Linked DNA regions of Prochlorococcus marinus XMU1411. The protein of the gene in region 1 interacts with the protein of each later gene in a pairwise test. Links are inferred from orthologs where the notes say so. Each region holds a gene or a part of one and is shown in the gene's direction. Other genes may lie near its edges.

Evidence for each region. The genes of interacting proteins can lie anywhere in the genome.
Region 2: the proteins of tsaE (region 1) and rlmB interact in binary tests that used the Escherichia coli proteins (3 or more experiments, as listed by UniProt). The link is inferred for Prochlorococcus marinus XMU1411 from one-to-one orthologs.

Annotation. Positions count from the first base shown.
Region 1 is NZ_JAAORI010000006.1:87,494-95,565, forward strand. What follows is about bases 2,673-5,470. They hold tsaE (tRNA (adenosine(37)-N6)-threonylcarbamoyltransferase complex ATPase subunit type 1 TsaE), read left to right. Parts: upstream 2,673-3,751; coding sequence 3,752-4,189; downstream 4,190-5,470. Other genes in these bases: ahcY (adenosylhomocysteinase), read right to left, coding at 2,673-3,700; HA145_RS09085 (carbohydrate kinase family protein), read right to left, coding at 4,147-5,145; HA145_RS09090 (alpha/beta fold hydrolase), read left to right, coding at 5,235-5,470. Outside these bases: rod shape-determining protein MreC, read right to left, coding at 1-64; HA145_RS09060 (rod shape-determining protein), read right to left, coding at 69-1,121; HA145_RS09065 (single-stranded DNA-binding protein), read left to right, coding at 1,252-1,623; HA145_RS09070 (DedA family protein), read right to left, coding at 1,620-2,279; more of ahcY, read right to left, coding at 2,282-2,672; more of HA145_RS09090, read left to right, coding at 5,471-6,149; HA145_RS09095 (RpoD/SigA family RNA polymerase sigma factor), read right to left, coding at 6,134-7,135; mgtE (magnesium transporter), read right to left, coding at 7,242-8,072. UniProt on the Escherichia coli protein: Required for the formation of a threonylcarbamoyl group on adenosine at position 37 (t(6)A37) in tRNAs that read codons beginning with adenine.
Region 2 is NZ_JAAORI010000003.1:481,476-489,522, forward strand. Bases 3,495-6,267 are described here. They hold rlmB (23S rRNA (guanosine(2251)-2'-O)-methyltransferase RlmB), read left to right. Parts: upstream 3,495-4,263; coding sequence 4,264-5,271; downstream 5,272-6,267. Other genes in these bases: HA145_RS04475 (STAS domain-containing protein), read left to right, coding at 3,502-3,864; HA145_RS04480 (ribonuclease III domain-containing protein), read left to right, coding at 3,861-4,259; HA145_RS04490 (DUF1816 domain-containing protein), read left to right, coding at 5,416-5,631; gatA (Asp-tRNA(Asn)/Glu-tRNA(Gln) amidotransferase subunit GatA), read left to right, coding at 5,660-6,267. Also shown: HA145_RS04455 (ABC transporter ATP-binding protein), read right to left, coding at 1-838; HA145_RS04460 (DUF3288 family protein), read left to right, coding at 919-1,215; trpD (anthranilate phosphoribosyltransferase), read left to right, coding at 1,249-2,283; carA (glutamine-hydrolyzing carbamoyl-phosphate synthase small subunit), read left to right, coding at 2,298-3,437; more of gatA, read left to right, coding at 6,268-7,108; HA145_RS04500 (DNA polymerase III subunit alpha), read left to right, coding at 7,193-8,047. UniProt on the Escherichia coli protein: Specifically methylates the ribose of guanosine 2251 in 23S rRNA.

The DNA of each region.
Region 1 (8,072 bases):
ACAATATCCAATTTTTCTTTTTATGCCACCAACGACTAGCTGAAATTCGTCGGAGTTTTAACATATTATTAATCTCTAATCGCGTTCCTTATAAAGTCTGGAGTATCAACAACTCTTTTGAGCTTTTTAAAATCATCTAAAACCTCTCCACATCCATTAACAACGCACAAGAGTGGGTTTTCAGCTATGTGTGTAAAAATTCCCGTTTCATCACTAACCAAATCATTAATGCCTCTTACTAAAGCTCCACCACCAGCTAGCATAATGCCCCTATCCACAATATCTGCAGCAAGTTCAGGTGGGGTTCTCTCTAAAGTTCTTTTCACAGCTTCAACTATTTTGCTAAGTGGATCAGCCATAGCTTCTCTTATTTCTCCTGATGTCAAAGTTATTGACCTTGGAAGACCAGATAAAAGATGTAAGCCTCTTACCTCCAAAGAAGTTTTATCAAATTCATCATCTGGAAATGCAGATCCAATTTTGATCTTAATATCTTCAGCAGTTCTCTCTCCAACAACTAAATTATGAACTTTCTTAAGATATGAAGCAATTGATTCATTGATTTCATCGCCAGCTATTCGAACCGATTCACTTAATACAGTCCCACCCAAACTCAATACTGCTACCTCAGTGGTGCCACCGCCAATATCAACGATCATAGTTCCAACTGGCTCAGTTACTGGTAATGATGCGCCTATTGCCGCCGCAACAGGTTCATCAATTAAGTGAACTTCTCTAGCTCCTGCTAATCCAGCTTCTCTTACAGCTCTTCGCTCAACACTGGTAACTCCACTTGGAATACCAATAACTATTCTTGGAGCTATTATTCCCTTACCTTCGTTACATTTTTGAATAAATGTTTTTATCATTTGCTCAGCGGCGTCAAAATCTGCGATAACTCCATCTCTTAGTGGTCTTACAGCTCTTATATTCCCGGGTGTTCTGCCAAGCATTAACTTTGCTTCTTTACCAACTGCCAATGGAACTCCTTCTTCTAAATCCATTGCTACTACTGAGGGCTCTTGTAAAACAACTCCCTTACCTGATACGTGTATAAGAGTATTGGCTGTTCCCAAATCTATGCCAATGTCTCTAGAAAATTTAAATCTGTTAAAAATCACAATAAGAATTCTTTTTATAAATAATATATCTATTTTTTATAAAGCTCTCACAATTCGCCTGTTTAGTTATGATTAGCACGCAAAACTTAAGCAGAATCTGGAAATATGAGTAGTATTAAAAAAAAAAATTATGGAAATTAACACTATTAACCTAGTTGGTAGAGCTGGTAGAGAACCAGATGTAAGATATTTTGAATCAGGCAGTATCGTAGCCAATTTCACTCTTGCTGTGAACAGAAGAAGCAGAGATGAAGAGCCAGACTGGTTCAATTTAGAAATATGGGGCAAGCAAGCCCAAATAGCAGCAGATTACGTAAGAAAAGGGTCCTTAATTGGAATAACAGGAAGCTTTAAAATTGATAGTTGGAAAGATAAAAATACTGGGGAAGATAGATACAAACCGGTTGTTAGAGTAGATAGATTAAACTTGCTAAGCTCGAAAAAAGAGTCTGAAAATAATCAATATTCTAACAGCAGTAACTCTAGTGAAATCCCTTTCTAGTCTCTATATTTTTTAATAAATCTAATAAGAAGTTTTATAAAAAAATATAAGAAAATTAAAATTAAAATTGGCTTTACAACATATTTGATTTGATCTAAGTAAATTTCAATTATTGGATAATTTTCACCAAATAAATAACCTGCATAAGTGAGAAGCGCTACCCATATCAAGCTACCAAATGAAGTCCAAATCAAAAATTTTCTTAATGGCATAAGTTCTATGCCAGCGGGAACTGAAATCAAAGTTCTTATACCTGGTACTAATCTGCCCCAAAAAACTAAAGAAACTCCGTATTTATCAAACCACCTTTTACTTTTAATTAAATCATTAGAAGAAATACCCAAATATTTTCCTTGTTTATCTAGAAAATTTGAAAGTCTTTTTTCATTTACTAATCTTCCTAGATAATACCAAGGCAATGATCCAAAAATAGTTCCAAGTAATCCCCAAAAAACTAAAATATAAAAATTTAATTTTTGTTGATAGACGAAAAACCCTCCCAAAGGCATAATAATTTCCGAAGGTATTGGAGGTATTATATTTTCTAAAAACATAGCCAAACAAATAGTGAGGTATGCAATTATTGAATTCTTTTCTACAGCCAAACTAATGTAGTCGGGGATTGAAGTAAGAAAATTTAAAAAAATAAGGCTCAAACTTAATATCTATAAAGATCTGGTTTATAAGGTCCTTCAATAGAAACATTAATATAATCAGCTTGTTCTTTGGTTAATTTTGTTAATTTTGCACCAATTTTATCGAGATGTAATCTAGCTACCATTTCATCTAAATGTTTTGGTAAAACATAAACCTCCTTAGAATAGTTTTCTGACTTATTGAAAAGTTCAATTTGAGCTAGGACTTGATTAGTAAAAGAATTACTCATAACAAAACTTGGATGTCCAGTGGCACAACCCAAGTTAACTAGTCTACCTTCAGCTAAAAGGATTATTTTATTGCCACTCGGTAAAGTTATGTGATCAACCTGCGGCTTAATATTTTCCCATGGATAATCTTTCAATGATGCCACATCAATTTCATTATCGAAATGGCCAATATTACAAACGATGGCCTCATTCTTCATCTTGACAAGATTTTCGTTTGTTATTACCTGATAGTTCCCAGTTGCCGTAACAAATATGTCTATATCCTGCACAACATCGTCTAATGTAACAACGCTGAAACCTTCCATGGCAGCTTGAAGAGCACAAATTGGATCAACTTCAGCAACTTTTACAATTGCACCAAGTCCTCTTAGAGACTGGGCTGATCCTTTACCTACATCTCCAAAACCGATTACTAAAGCAACCTTCCCAGCAATCATCACATCAGTGGCACGCTTGATGCTGTCAACTAGAGATTCTCGGCAGCCATATAAATTATCGAATTTGCTCTTAGTTACTGAATCATTAACGTTAATTGCAGGGAAAGGTAGAGCATTTTGCTTTTGCAGTTGATAAAGTCTTGCGACTCCCGTTGTAGTTTCTTCAGTGACACCAATAATATTGCTCTTAATTCTAGAATAAAAGTTACTATCATTTTCCAACTTAGATTTTATAGATTTGAATAAAGCAATTTCTTCTTCGTTACCGGGATTATCTAAAACAGATAAATCTTTTTCTGCTTTACTGCCAAGTATCAATAAGCCAGTTGCATCTCCCCCATCATCAAGAATCATATTCGGTGAGTCGGATCCCCAATCAAGAATGTAATGTGTATATTGCCAATATTCATCAAGTGTCTCACCTTTTTTTGCATATACAGAAATTCCTTGATCTGCGATAGCTGCGGCAGCATGATCTTGAGTTGAAAAAATATTGCATGAAGCCCATTTCACTTCTGCGCCAAGATCAACAAGAGTTTCTATTAATACTGCAGTCTGAATAGTCATATGAAGACTTCCAGCTATTTTTGCACCTTTTAGTGGCTTTTCAGATTGATATTTATCTCTAAGCGCCATTAATCCTGGCATTTCAGTTTCGGCAATTTTAATTTCTTTACGACCAAAATCTGATAAAGAGATATCAGAAATTACGTAATTAGGTGTAGAGGTTTTAACTGAATTTGCGATTACCATATCGTGTAAATACTTTTTCTATTAAACTATAAATGATTTTTGTGTAATTTTGTGTTTGTTGAGAATTTAAAAGAGACTTTAAATTTAGGAAAAAAACTGTCACACAAATTAAATCCTCAATCAATTGTTTTATTACAGGGTCCAATTGGAGCTGGGAAAACTTCATTTGTTCAAGGGATTGCTAAAGGCTTGTCAATCTCTGAGGAAATTACAAGCCCTACATTTGCTTTATCGCATCACTATAACTCTGGAAAAATTCCACTAATTCACCTTGATTTATACAGGTTAGAAAATGTTTCTTCAGCAAAAGAAGTTTTTTTTTCAGAAGAAGAAGAGGCCATACAAAGACGAGCTATTTTAGTTATTGAATGGCCAGAATTAATAGAACCAGTTATTGATAATTTCTGGAAAATAAAAATTAGTTACGCAAATAAATATGGAAGAAACTACGAAATAAGAGATCCCAGAAATTTGTTAACCTTCTCATAATCGGGCTGTGGCTCGATAGCACCTTCACCAAGACAAGTTAATAATCCACAAACACCTGCAAACTTAATGCAATCTTCTGTCTCTAGTTTATTTGAAGGGTAGCCAGAAGAAATTAATTTTGAAATTAAGCCAGCTAGAAAAGCATCTCCTGCCCCAGTTGTATCAACAATTTTTTGTGAAGTAGGGGTTTCGGTAATTCCCTGCAATCCACTGATATACCAAGAAACGGGATGTTCCCCATCAGTTATTATTACATCTGGTCTATTAGACAATTGTTGAGAAATTAGTAAGGGATTTTCATCCTCAAAAAATAAAGTTGCTTCTTCCTTAGCAAGTTTTAAAACATTAGCATGATTTAAAAATTTCTTGATTAAATTAACTCTAGCCGCTTTACTAATTTCTGATGAAAAACTTGAATGATCCCAAAAGACCTCTCTCCAATTCAAATCAATAACTACTTTGACTTCCAATTTTTTAGCCTGTTCAATAAGAAAAAAAATAGTCTCTGCTGATATTGGTGATGATAACAAGATCGTTCCTGTAACCAAATATTTTGTTTCTAGAAAAGATTTCTGCAAATTTAAAATTTCTTTTTCGATTAATTTCTTACTAAGAACTTCGTCTGCAAAGAATGAATGAGAACTTTCCTCAAAGCCTGAAAAAAAACGATCTCCAAATTGATCTCTATCTACATTAACCAAGCGAGTAGATGAATCATCATATAATTGCAAGAAATCTAAATTAACTTCCAATTCATTAAATTGCCTAATAAATTTTTTTCCATAATCATCACTCCCCAAACTTCCTATAAATGTTGAATCTATTTTTAATTTTCTTAATGCACAAGCAACATTAGCTGGAGCACCTCCCAAAAAATCTGTAAATCCTTGATTTGATTTATTTCTGATTCTGTCTATTAAAGCCTCTCCAATGCATATGACCTTTTTCCTTTTCATAAAATGAACTATTTTACTTAACTAAGAATAATTTATTAAAAACGAATAATTTTTTTTTGAATTAAAGTTTAATTAAAAACATATTCATCGTGTCTTTAAATAAATCTGAAACTTGGAAGTGGAAAAATTGGGAAATTTCATGGTCTTTATCAAAAGAATCTACTTCTGAAAAAAATATTAAAATTTTATTAGTTCATGGATTTGGAGCATCAAAAAACCACTGGAGACATAATCAAGATTTTCTTGGTAAATTTTCTAACTGCTACGCAATTGACTTATTAGGATTTGGAGAAAGCAGTCAGCCTAGTGCTTTATTAAATTACGAAGCTGATAAAGAAAACTCAATTAAATATTCATTTGACTTATGGGGTAGTCAGATATCAGCATTTTGTGAAGAGGTAATAAAATCTCCTATTTACTTAGTTGGAAACTCAATTGGTGGTGTTATTGCATTGAAAGCTGCTGAAATTCTCAAAGATAAATGTAAGGGAGTGATTTTGATTGATTGCGCACAAAGAACTATGGATGATAAACGTTTAAAAAAAAGTGATATATTAATGAATCTACTTAGACCCGTTCTTAAAACGATAGTAAGACAAAGAATAATTAGTAACACACTTTTTACGAGAGCTGCCAATCCAAAAGTTATTAAGAAAATACTTGAACAAGCTTACCCGTCCAAAAAAAATATCGATGAAGAGTTAATTGAAATATTATATCAACCCTCACAAAGACAAAACTCCAAAGAAGCATTTCGTGGCTTTATTAACTTATTTGATGACTATCTCGCTACAGATCTTTTTGATAAAATTGAACCTCCCATCCAATTGATTTGGGGAGAAAAAGATCCTTGGGAATCCTTAGGTGAAGCTAAAGAGTGGAAGAAAAAATTCACGAATATAAAGCGGTTAGATATTATCGAAGGTGCTGGACATTGTCCGCACGATGAAGAACCTGAAAAAACAAATCAGTTAATTCTTGAATTTATTCAAGAAACAAAATAGGCTTCTACGTTATCACTAAGTCTTCTCAAACCTCTGAGTCCATCTCTTTCTAGATTTCTAACTCGGTCCCTACTTATTCCAAGTACCCTACCTATACCTGTAAGAGACATTGGTTCATCACCATCCATCCCATATCTCATTCTTAAAACTCTACATTGGAGATCTGGTAATTGATGCAAAAGAGAATGAAGATCTCCTCTCATACAATCCATCTCTATCTGTTCGTCTGGCAAGTCCTCACCACCTGCTAGTAAATCTAATAAGACAGTATCTTCACCATCTCCAACTTTTGTTTCAAGACTAACTGGCTGCCCTGCCTTGCACATCAAATCTTTTACATCATCTTCAGGAAGCTCTACATATTTAGCAAGTTCACTAACTGTAGGAGTCCTAGACATTTCTTGACTCAACTCTCTTTGACCTTTTTTTAATTTATTTAACATCTCGGTTATGTGAATTGGTAACCTTATTGCCCTGCTTTTTTCCGCTATTGCTCTAGTAATACCTTGTCTAATCCACCAGTATGCATATGTAGAAAACTTATAACCTCTTGCGGGATCAAATTTTTCTACACCCCTTACTAATCCTATAGTTCCTTCTTGTATTAAATCTAATAATTCCATGTTTCTTTTTGTATATTTTTTTGCAACACTAACCACTAATCTTAAATTAGCTGCGACCATCCGTTCTTTAGCCCTCTGACCAGCTCTCAATCTTTTTTTGATTACGGAAGTAGATAAATTTAATTTATTTGATAATTCCTCTATAGTTGGTTTATCTCCTGTTAATTCAATAATTTCTAATTCTGCTCTTTCGACTTGCATATATTCTTGCACCTGTCTTCCAAGCGTAATTTCCTGCTCATGAGAAAGAAGTGGAACTCTGCCGATATCCCTTAAATAGGATCTGACAAGGTCGACATCATTAGAGGCTTTTAAACTTGATATTGTCGCTAGTTTATTCTCACTTAATGTTTCAGAAGACATGAAAGTTGAATGTTGTTTTGTAAACAATACCATTAAGAATTGTAAAGTTAAACAAAAAAATCCACAAATTTACAAAAATGAGTACAACTACCTAGTCAATTTTAGTTTAAGAAGAACTTAACAGCCATTTTGCTGTACTTAGATAAATAAATACACCTGCAATATCAGTGACAGTTGTTATAAAAGGAGAGGACATTAAAGCTGGGTCTAATCTCATTTTATGAAACAACAAAGGGAGGATAGCTCCAGTAGTTGCAGCTAAAGTCGTTATAGAAATTAAACTTATCCCTACCGCAGAGGCTATTAAATAGCCTTCTCCTTGCCACCAAGCGAAAGGAAATACCACAAGCATCATCAAAATACCCAAAAGAGCTCCAGTTACGGCCTCTTTAAAAACTGCTTTTATAGCTCCAAGAGACTTTAATTTTTGAGTACTTAAACCTCTTATAACGACAGTTGAACTTTGAGCCCCAACATTTCCACCAGTGCCTATGAGCAAAGGAATAAATGCAGCAAGCAAAACTATTTCTCTTAAAATTTGATCATTCATCGCTATAACTTTTGTAGTCAAACCATTGGCTAAAACTAAAATTAATAACCATAATATTCTTCTTCGAGCCATCGTAAACAAACTACTTTGAAAATAATCATCTTCATCTCCAGATTGAACTGCTCCCGCTGCATAAATATCTCTTGTTGCTTCTTGCTCTATGACATCAATTAAATCATCGACAGTTACTATCCCAACAAGTCTTTTTTCTTTGTCAACAACTGGAAGCGCTAAGAAATCATATCTTTGTATTGCTCTTGCTACCTCTTCTTGATTCGTATTCGTAGAAATATTTACCACATCTTTTGTCATAACATCTCCAATTGGCTTAGATGGATCAGCAGTTACAAGATCTCTTAAAGAGAGAATACCAGTCAAATGTCTTTC
Region 2 (8,047 bases), on another replicon or contig:
AAGCTACTAAACCACCTATAGAAATAAATCCACTCTCTAATTGAAAAGTTCCTAATGATAATAAAATCAATAATGAAATTGAGGAAATCCCCTGTAACAAAGGGAATAGGGTACTCGCTGTTCTAGCAAGTTTGATCGCTGAATTTCGATAAGCATTATTATATATGTTAAATTCTTTTTTCTCAGCATTCTCTTGGGCATAAATTTTAATGGCGCTTATGCCAGAAAGATCTTCTTGTATTAGATCACTAAGTTTTGATAATGATTCTTGTTGAGCTTTTCTTTGATTAACCATTCTGCCGCCAAATAGACTTACAATTCCAAGGATTAATGGAAAAATCATTAAAGCTGATATTGTTAATGTTTTATTAATTGAAAACATTGAGGGAATAGTGAATGAATAAGCTAAAACAATGTTGCACAAGCTTAAAACTGTAAAACCTAAAAGTCTTCTTATGTTTTCAACATCGCTTGTAGCTCTACTAATAATGTCTCCACTACCTTTTTTTTGGATCCATTCTGGATCTTGAATAAGTAAATGGTCAAATAGTTTTTGACGAAGATTTACTTCTACTTTTCTACCTATTCCGAAGACAATCTGTCTGGAAAATAATCTTATTAAACCCATACAAGTTGCTAGAAATATTAACCATAAAGATTTAGAAATAACAAAATCTGAAGAAAACCCATTTTGTAATTGGTCAATTATATTTTTTACTTCTAATGGTATTACAACACTTAAAATATTTACTACCAATAGAGCTAAAGATCCATATATAAATTCTTTTTTATATGGTCTTAGGTATTTAGATATAACTTTTAATTTTAAATTTTTCATTTTATTTTGCCCATATGATTAAGATAATGTTTCATTTTTAGATATGTGAGCTAATTTTATAAATGATTCAGTATTTATTTATGGGTAACGAACAAACTCATCCTTTACATGAAACCGACAAGAGCATTATAGATTCCCTTATCACTAAAAATACACCAGAAGATCTTGACTATATAAATCTAGCTAGATTAATAAATCGTTATACCAATTTCCCTGGAGAAATTGAAATTAAAAATGATATTGAAAAAATTTTAAAATTTTGGAAAATTACTAAGATCGAACTTTTTTCAAAAACAAAAAATATTTGGTCAAAAAGCTTCAGGCCTTCTAATACAAATAAAGACTTAGTTGGCTCAGGTTTTGATACCTCAAATTGAATTTTATCTTTATAATTTTTCTTCAATAAATAAATGACTTCTAATCTATCAAACGCTGAAATCCTAAATAATTTGTTAGAGGGAAGGAATCTTGATGATTTAACTTCTAGATCTTTAATGCAAAGATGGCTTAATGATGAAATTTCAGATGTTGAAACAGGAGCCTTTTTAAGTGCTTTGAGAGCTAAGAGCTCTACAGGAGTGGAATTAAGTTCTATGGCTGAGGAACTTTTAAATGTTTGTGAATTGCCAGTAGCAAGACCAAATTTGTATTTGGTAGATACTTGTGGAACAGGAGGGGATGGAGCAAATACATTTAATATTTCAACTGCAGTAGCATTTGTAGCTGCATCTTGTGGGGTAAAAATTGCAAAACACGGAAATAAAAGTGCTAGCGGGAAAGTTGGCTCTGCTGATGTTTTGTTAAAACTTGGTTTGAATTTAAATTGCTCATTAGAAAAAGTAATAACAGCCGTAAGTGAAATTGGAATAACTTTTTTGTTCGCACCTATCTGGCATAAATCTTTAATAAAACTTGCTCCTTTAAGAAAGACCCTTGGAATAAGGACAGTATTCAATCAACTCGGACCATTGGTAAATCCTTTAAGACCCAATGCGCAAGTTTTGGGTGTTGCTTCTGAGGATCTTTTAAAACCTATGGGAAGCGCTCTTTTAAAAATGGGGATGAATAGAGCAATAGTCGTTCATGGGTCTGGAGGCCTTGATGAGGCATCGCTTCAAGGAGAAAATAAGTTAGTGTTTGTTGAAAATGGAGAGTTAAGGTTTTCAGAAATAAATATTTCAGATTTTAACCATGAAAATATTTCTAATGAAAAGCTTGTAGTTTCTGATTTTGAGTCTAGTGAGGCAATATTAAAATCTGTTTTAAGTGGTTCTGGTCAAAAATCTCATATTGATGTTGTTGCCTTGAATGCTGCTTTAGTTCTTTGGGCAGCAGGGATTGAGGATGATTTAAATGAAGGATTTAATAAAGCTTTATTTTCGATTTATCAAGGAGATCCTTGGAAAAAGTTTTTACTTTTAAAAAATTATTTATCTACAAATTAATTAATTTCATATTGATGATTAATCCATATAAGAAAAATGCGAAATTAGTTTTAAGTAATGGAATTGTTTTTCCAGGATTCTTTTTCGGTGCTTCTGGTACAGCCATTGGTGAAATAGTTTTTAATACTGGAATGACCGGATATCAAGAAGTTATTACTGATCCAAGTTATTACGGGCAGATATTAACATTCACTTATCCAGAGATTGGCAATACTGGTATTAATTTTGAAGATTCAGAATCTAATATTAATGTTAAAGGTATAATTGTTAGAAATTTTTCATCCAATAACAGCAATTGGAGATCTAAAAAGAGTTTTGATCAATGGTTAGTTGAGAAGAAAATCATAGGTCTTTATGGAATTGATACAAGGGCTCTTGTTAAAATTTTAAGATCTAATGGTGCGATGAATGGAGTTATTACCTCTTTAGATAAAACTGATGAAAGTTGTTTAAAGATAATTAATGATACGCCAATGATGGAGGGTTTAAATTTATCAAAAGTAGTTTCAGCAAAGGAACAATATTTATGGAACAGTCATACGCAAACAATTTTTGATTTAAGAAAAAGATATGCTGAATCGTCTAAAAAATTAAAAATAGTTGCAATTGATTTTGGAATTAAAAATTCAATTTTAAATAGACTTGTATCTCATGGATGTGAAGTTTTGGTTTTACCTTCTCGATCTTCTCTCAAAGATGTTCTGTCTAACAAGCCGGACGGTATATTCTTCTCAAATGGTCCAGGGGATCCTTCTTCTGTTTTAGAAGGTATAGAATTAGCAAAATCACTTATTGAATATGGCGAAATACCTATGTTTGGTATTTGCCTTGGTCACCAAATATTTGGATTAGCATTAGGAGGTTCAACTTATAAATTACCTTTTGGACATCGCGGTTTAAATCACCCTTGTGGTGAAAATAATAAAATTGAGATAACTAGTCAAAATCATGGTTTCGCTATTGATCCTAATTCTCTCTCAAAAGATATAGTTAGAATAACTCACTACAACCTTAATGATAATACTGTGGCTGGCCTAGAGGTTAATAATAAGCCAATATTTAGTGTGCAATATCATCCAGAAGCAGGACCTGGACCACATGATTCAGATTATTTATTTAAAAAATTTGTTTCTCTAATGTTAGAAAGATGTTGACATATTGTTTTCTTTTGATTTGATAATTACATTTGATATATTAATTTTTTGGAGGTATTAGATCATAGAAGATTTCCAGAAGTTAACGGTTTCTTTAAGAGGAAACCTTGAGGTTAAAACAAACATTATTGTTTTTTCTTTTAAGGGCCAACTTGATGCTTTTTCAGAAAAACAATTTAAGACTTTTGTTACTAATAATTTAAAAAATGAACTTCCATTCGTTATTGATCTTGCAAAAATAGATTTTTTAGATTCCTCTGGTCTTGGAGCTCTTGTTCAAACTGCTAAAGAATGTAAGAAGTCTAATCTTGGCTTCTCTGTAGTTGGCAATTCGAGAGTGGCCCAAACAATTAAACTTGTTCGTTTGGGAGATTTTCTTAACTTGAAGTCAAGTCTTGAAGATGCATTAAATTATTTAAAGAATTGAATTATTGGATTCAAAACTTGTCTCCTTATGGATCACCCGAAGATATAGGCGTTATCCAACTTGCTTGGCTTGGAGATTCAGTATGGGAGCTTCATCAAAGACTTAGGCATGTTCATTTCCCTTTAAAATCAAAAGATCTCCATTTATCTGTAGTAAATGAAGTAAAAGCAAAATCACAGGCAGAATCATTAAGTCAAATTGAACATTTATTAAATTTAAATGAAATTGATCTAATTAGGCGTGCTAGAAATAAAACAAAGAGATATCCAAAGTCTTCAGACCCTACCATATACTCTAGAGCAACTGGTTTTGAAACTCTCATTGGTTGGCTATTTTTAAAAGATCCTCAAAGATTATCAACACTTTTTGAATATTTAGAACTAAAAATGAATTAATCCTATGAAAAACTCCTCAAAAAAATTTTTTCTCGGAAAAAATAATAAAAATAACAAAAAAAATTCTGATTTTGGTTCTTACTCAAAAAATAAAAATCGTTCAGAAAAAAATGAAAGATTTTTGAAGAATTCTTTTAAAAATAATAATGTTGATAATTTAAATAAAAATGAAAAAAATAATATTTTTTCATCTTCAAATAAAAGAAAACCAATATTTAAATCTAATTCAGAATTTTCTAATAAAAACCCTGAAATTCAACAAGACTTTACTAATAAAAGAAATTTTGATGATTGGATATGGGGTAAACATTCTGTTTATGAGGCTCTTTGTAGTGAAAGAGCGATTAATAGGATTTGGTGTACTTCGGAAATCTTTTCCTCTGACAAATTCTATATTTTGCTTAAGAACCTTAAATCAAAAGGAGTTCTTATTGAAGAAGTTTCTTGGAACAGGCTTTCGCAACTAACTTATGGTGCTTCACATCAAGGCGTTGTATTGCAGTTAGCATGCTCTAAAACAATATCCCTAGAACAATTAATCGATTTTTCTAAACACAACTGTGCAAATCCCATACTACTAGCATTAGACGGTATAACTGATCCACATAATGTTGGTGCGATTATAAGATCTGCAGAAGCATTTGATTGTAAAGGCATTATTATTCCTCAGAGAAGATCAGCTGGATTGACGGGAACAGTCGCCAAAGTAGCTGCAGGAGCCTTAGAACACTTGCAAGTTAGTAGAGTTGTTAACTTGAATAGAGCACTAGAGGAGCTTAAGAAAAATGGTTTTCTTATTGTAGGCTTATCTGGAGATGGTCAATTATCTATCTCAAATTTTTTAGAAAAAGCACCCTTGGTAGTTATAGTCGGCTCTGAAGATAAAGGTATTTCTTTACTTACTCAAAAAAAATGTGATTATCATTTAAGCATTCCTCTAAAAGGTAAGACTTCAAGTTTAAATGCCTCCGTGGCGGCCGCTATATCACTATTTCATTTGACCTGCAAATAATATAGTTATTAATAATCACTGTTATTAATGACCTCTTAATGTTGTTGTTTCAATATATTTATGTGATTAATAAAAAATTATTGAATTTTCACTACAAAATTGTATAGAATTTAACAAGAATTGTGGTTTAGTAGGCCAAAAAAATTGATTAGAAACTTTGGAAACAAACTCGGATTAGCTTGGTGGGCTAAAATTGAGACAGAAAAACCTAATGGCACCTACTGGTTTGGCCCATTTATTACTAAACGTAGTTTAAAAGAAAATATGTCTTCTTTTATTAATGATCTTTCAGATGAAGGTTTTAAAAATATAAAACATAGTTTGGTTCGCTGCAAAAAAGAAGAACCATTAACTGTCTGATAAATTTAATTTTAAAAAAAATTAAGTAATGAATTTTAATTCTTTAAGAAAAGAAATTTTTAACAATAATGCTTCTGTTAAGGAATTAGTTAATGATATTTTTGCCAAGATAGATCATAAAGATCCTGAAGTTAACTCATATATTTGTATTACAAAAGATAATGCACTTGCACAAGCAGATAATATAGACAAATTAATTCAAAATAAAGAAAAACTTCCTCCTCTTGCGGGCATTCCAATAGCAATAAAGGATAATATTTGCACTAAAGGAGTTGTAACCACTTGTGCAAGCAAAATGCTAAAAAGTTTTGTTGCACCTTATGAATCTACAGCTTCAAGTAAATTATGGTCTTCAGGTGGAATTTGTTTAGGAAAGACAAATTTAGATGAATTTGCAATGGGTAGTTCGACTGAAACTTCTGTATTTGGCGTCACTTCAAACCCTTGGGATATTAATAGAGTTCCAGGAGGAAGCTCAGGCGGAAGTGCTGCTTCAGTTGCAGCTGGATTTTGTGCGGCAGCTATAGGTTCTGACACAGGAGGATCAATAAGGCAGCCAGCTTCTTTTTGTGGTGTTGTAGGTCTTAAGCCTACTTATGGCAGAGTAAGCAGATGGGGATTGGTTGCATTTGCTAGCTCTCTTGATCAAATTGGTCCAATTACTAATACTGTTTCAGATGCTGCTGAAATTCTTTATTCAATATCTGGTAAAGACCCTTTTGACTCAACATGTCTTGATAAACCAGTGCCGAATTATTTGACTGATTTAAATAAATCTATAAAAGGTCTAAAGATTGGAATTATTAAAGAATGTTTTGAACATAAAGGGCTCAATCCTGAAGTTAAGGAATCTGTTCTTTCTGGAGTTGAGAGATTCAAAACTTTAGGAGCTGAAGTTATTGAAGTTGAATGTCCTAGATTTAACGACGGTATCGCGACATATTATGTCATTGCACCTTCTGAAGCCTCCGCAAATTTAGCTAGATACGACGGAGTTAAATATGGCTACAGATCAAGCAAGGGTACAAATCTTATTGATATGACATCAAAAAGTAGAGCTGAAGGATTTGGAGATGAAGTGCAAAGAAGAATTTTGATAGGAACTTATGCTTTGTCAGCTGGATACAGTGATGCCTATTACAAAAAGGCACAAAAAGTTAGGACATTAATAAGAAGAGATTTTGATATTGCTTTTAAAAAAGTAGATATTCTATTAACCCCAACTTGTCCTACTACAGCTTTTTTGAAGGGTGATTTCGTAAATGACCCACTTTCTATGTATTTGTCTGATCTATTAACTGTTCCTGTTAATTTAGCTGGACTTCCAGCAATCAGTATTCCCTGCGGTTTTGATACTAAAGGATTACCTATAGGAATGCAATTAATAGGCAATGTATTAGAAGAAAATAGAATATTGAATGCTGCAAATATCTTTGAAATTGATGCTCAGGTAATTAAGAAGAGACCTTTATTCTAAATTTGTATTAATAATTAATTTGTAATCACAAAGTATAGATCTTTTAGAAATTTTCTCTATCTTATATATATAAATTATTTGAATATGGGTTTTGTTCCGCTTCATAATCATAGTGACTACAGCTTACTTGATGGAGCCAGTCAAATTTCAAAAATTGTAGATAGAGCTTCCGATCTTGGAATGGAATCTATAGCTCTTACTGATCATGGAGTAATGTATGGTGTTCTCGATTTGGTCAAGAAGTGTAAAGAGAAAGGCATAAAACCAATTATTGGTAATGAAATGTACGTAATTAATGGTTCTATTGATGATCCTCAACCTAAAAAAGAAAAAAGATATCATTTGGTAGTGTTAGCAAAAAATTATACTGGTTATAAGAATCTAGTAAAGTTAACAACAATTAGTCACCTAAATGGGATGAGAGGTCGAGGCATTTTTTCTAGACCATGTATTGATAAATCTCTTTTAAGTAAATATAGTGATGGTCTAATAGTTTCCACAGCTTGTCTTGGTGGAGAGATACCTCAGGCTATCTTAAAAGGTAGATTAGATGTAGCCGAGGATATAGCACTTTGGTATAAAAAATTATTTACAGATGATTTTTATCTAGAAATACAAGATCACGGCTCTATCGAAGATAGAATTGTTAACGTTGAATTAATAAAAATTGGGAAGAAGCACCAAATAAAAGTCATCGCTACCAATGACGCGCACTATTTATCAAATATGGATGTTGAAGCACATGATGCTTTGCTTTGCGTTTTAACAGGAAAACTAATAAGTGATGAAAAAAGATTGAGATATACCGGTACAGAATATATAAAAAGTGAATATGAAATGCTTGAACTCTTTAAAGATCATATTGATGATGAATCAATTAATGAAGCGGTGAACAATACAGTAGAAATTTCTCAAAAGGTTGAAGTATTTGATTTGTTT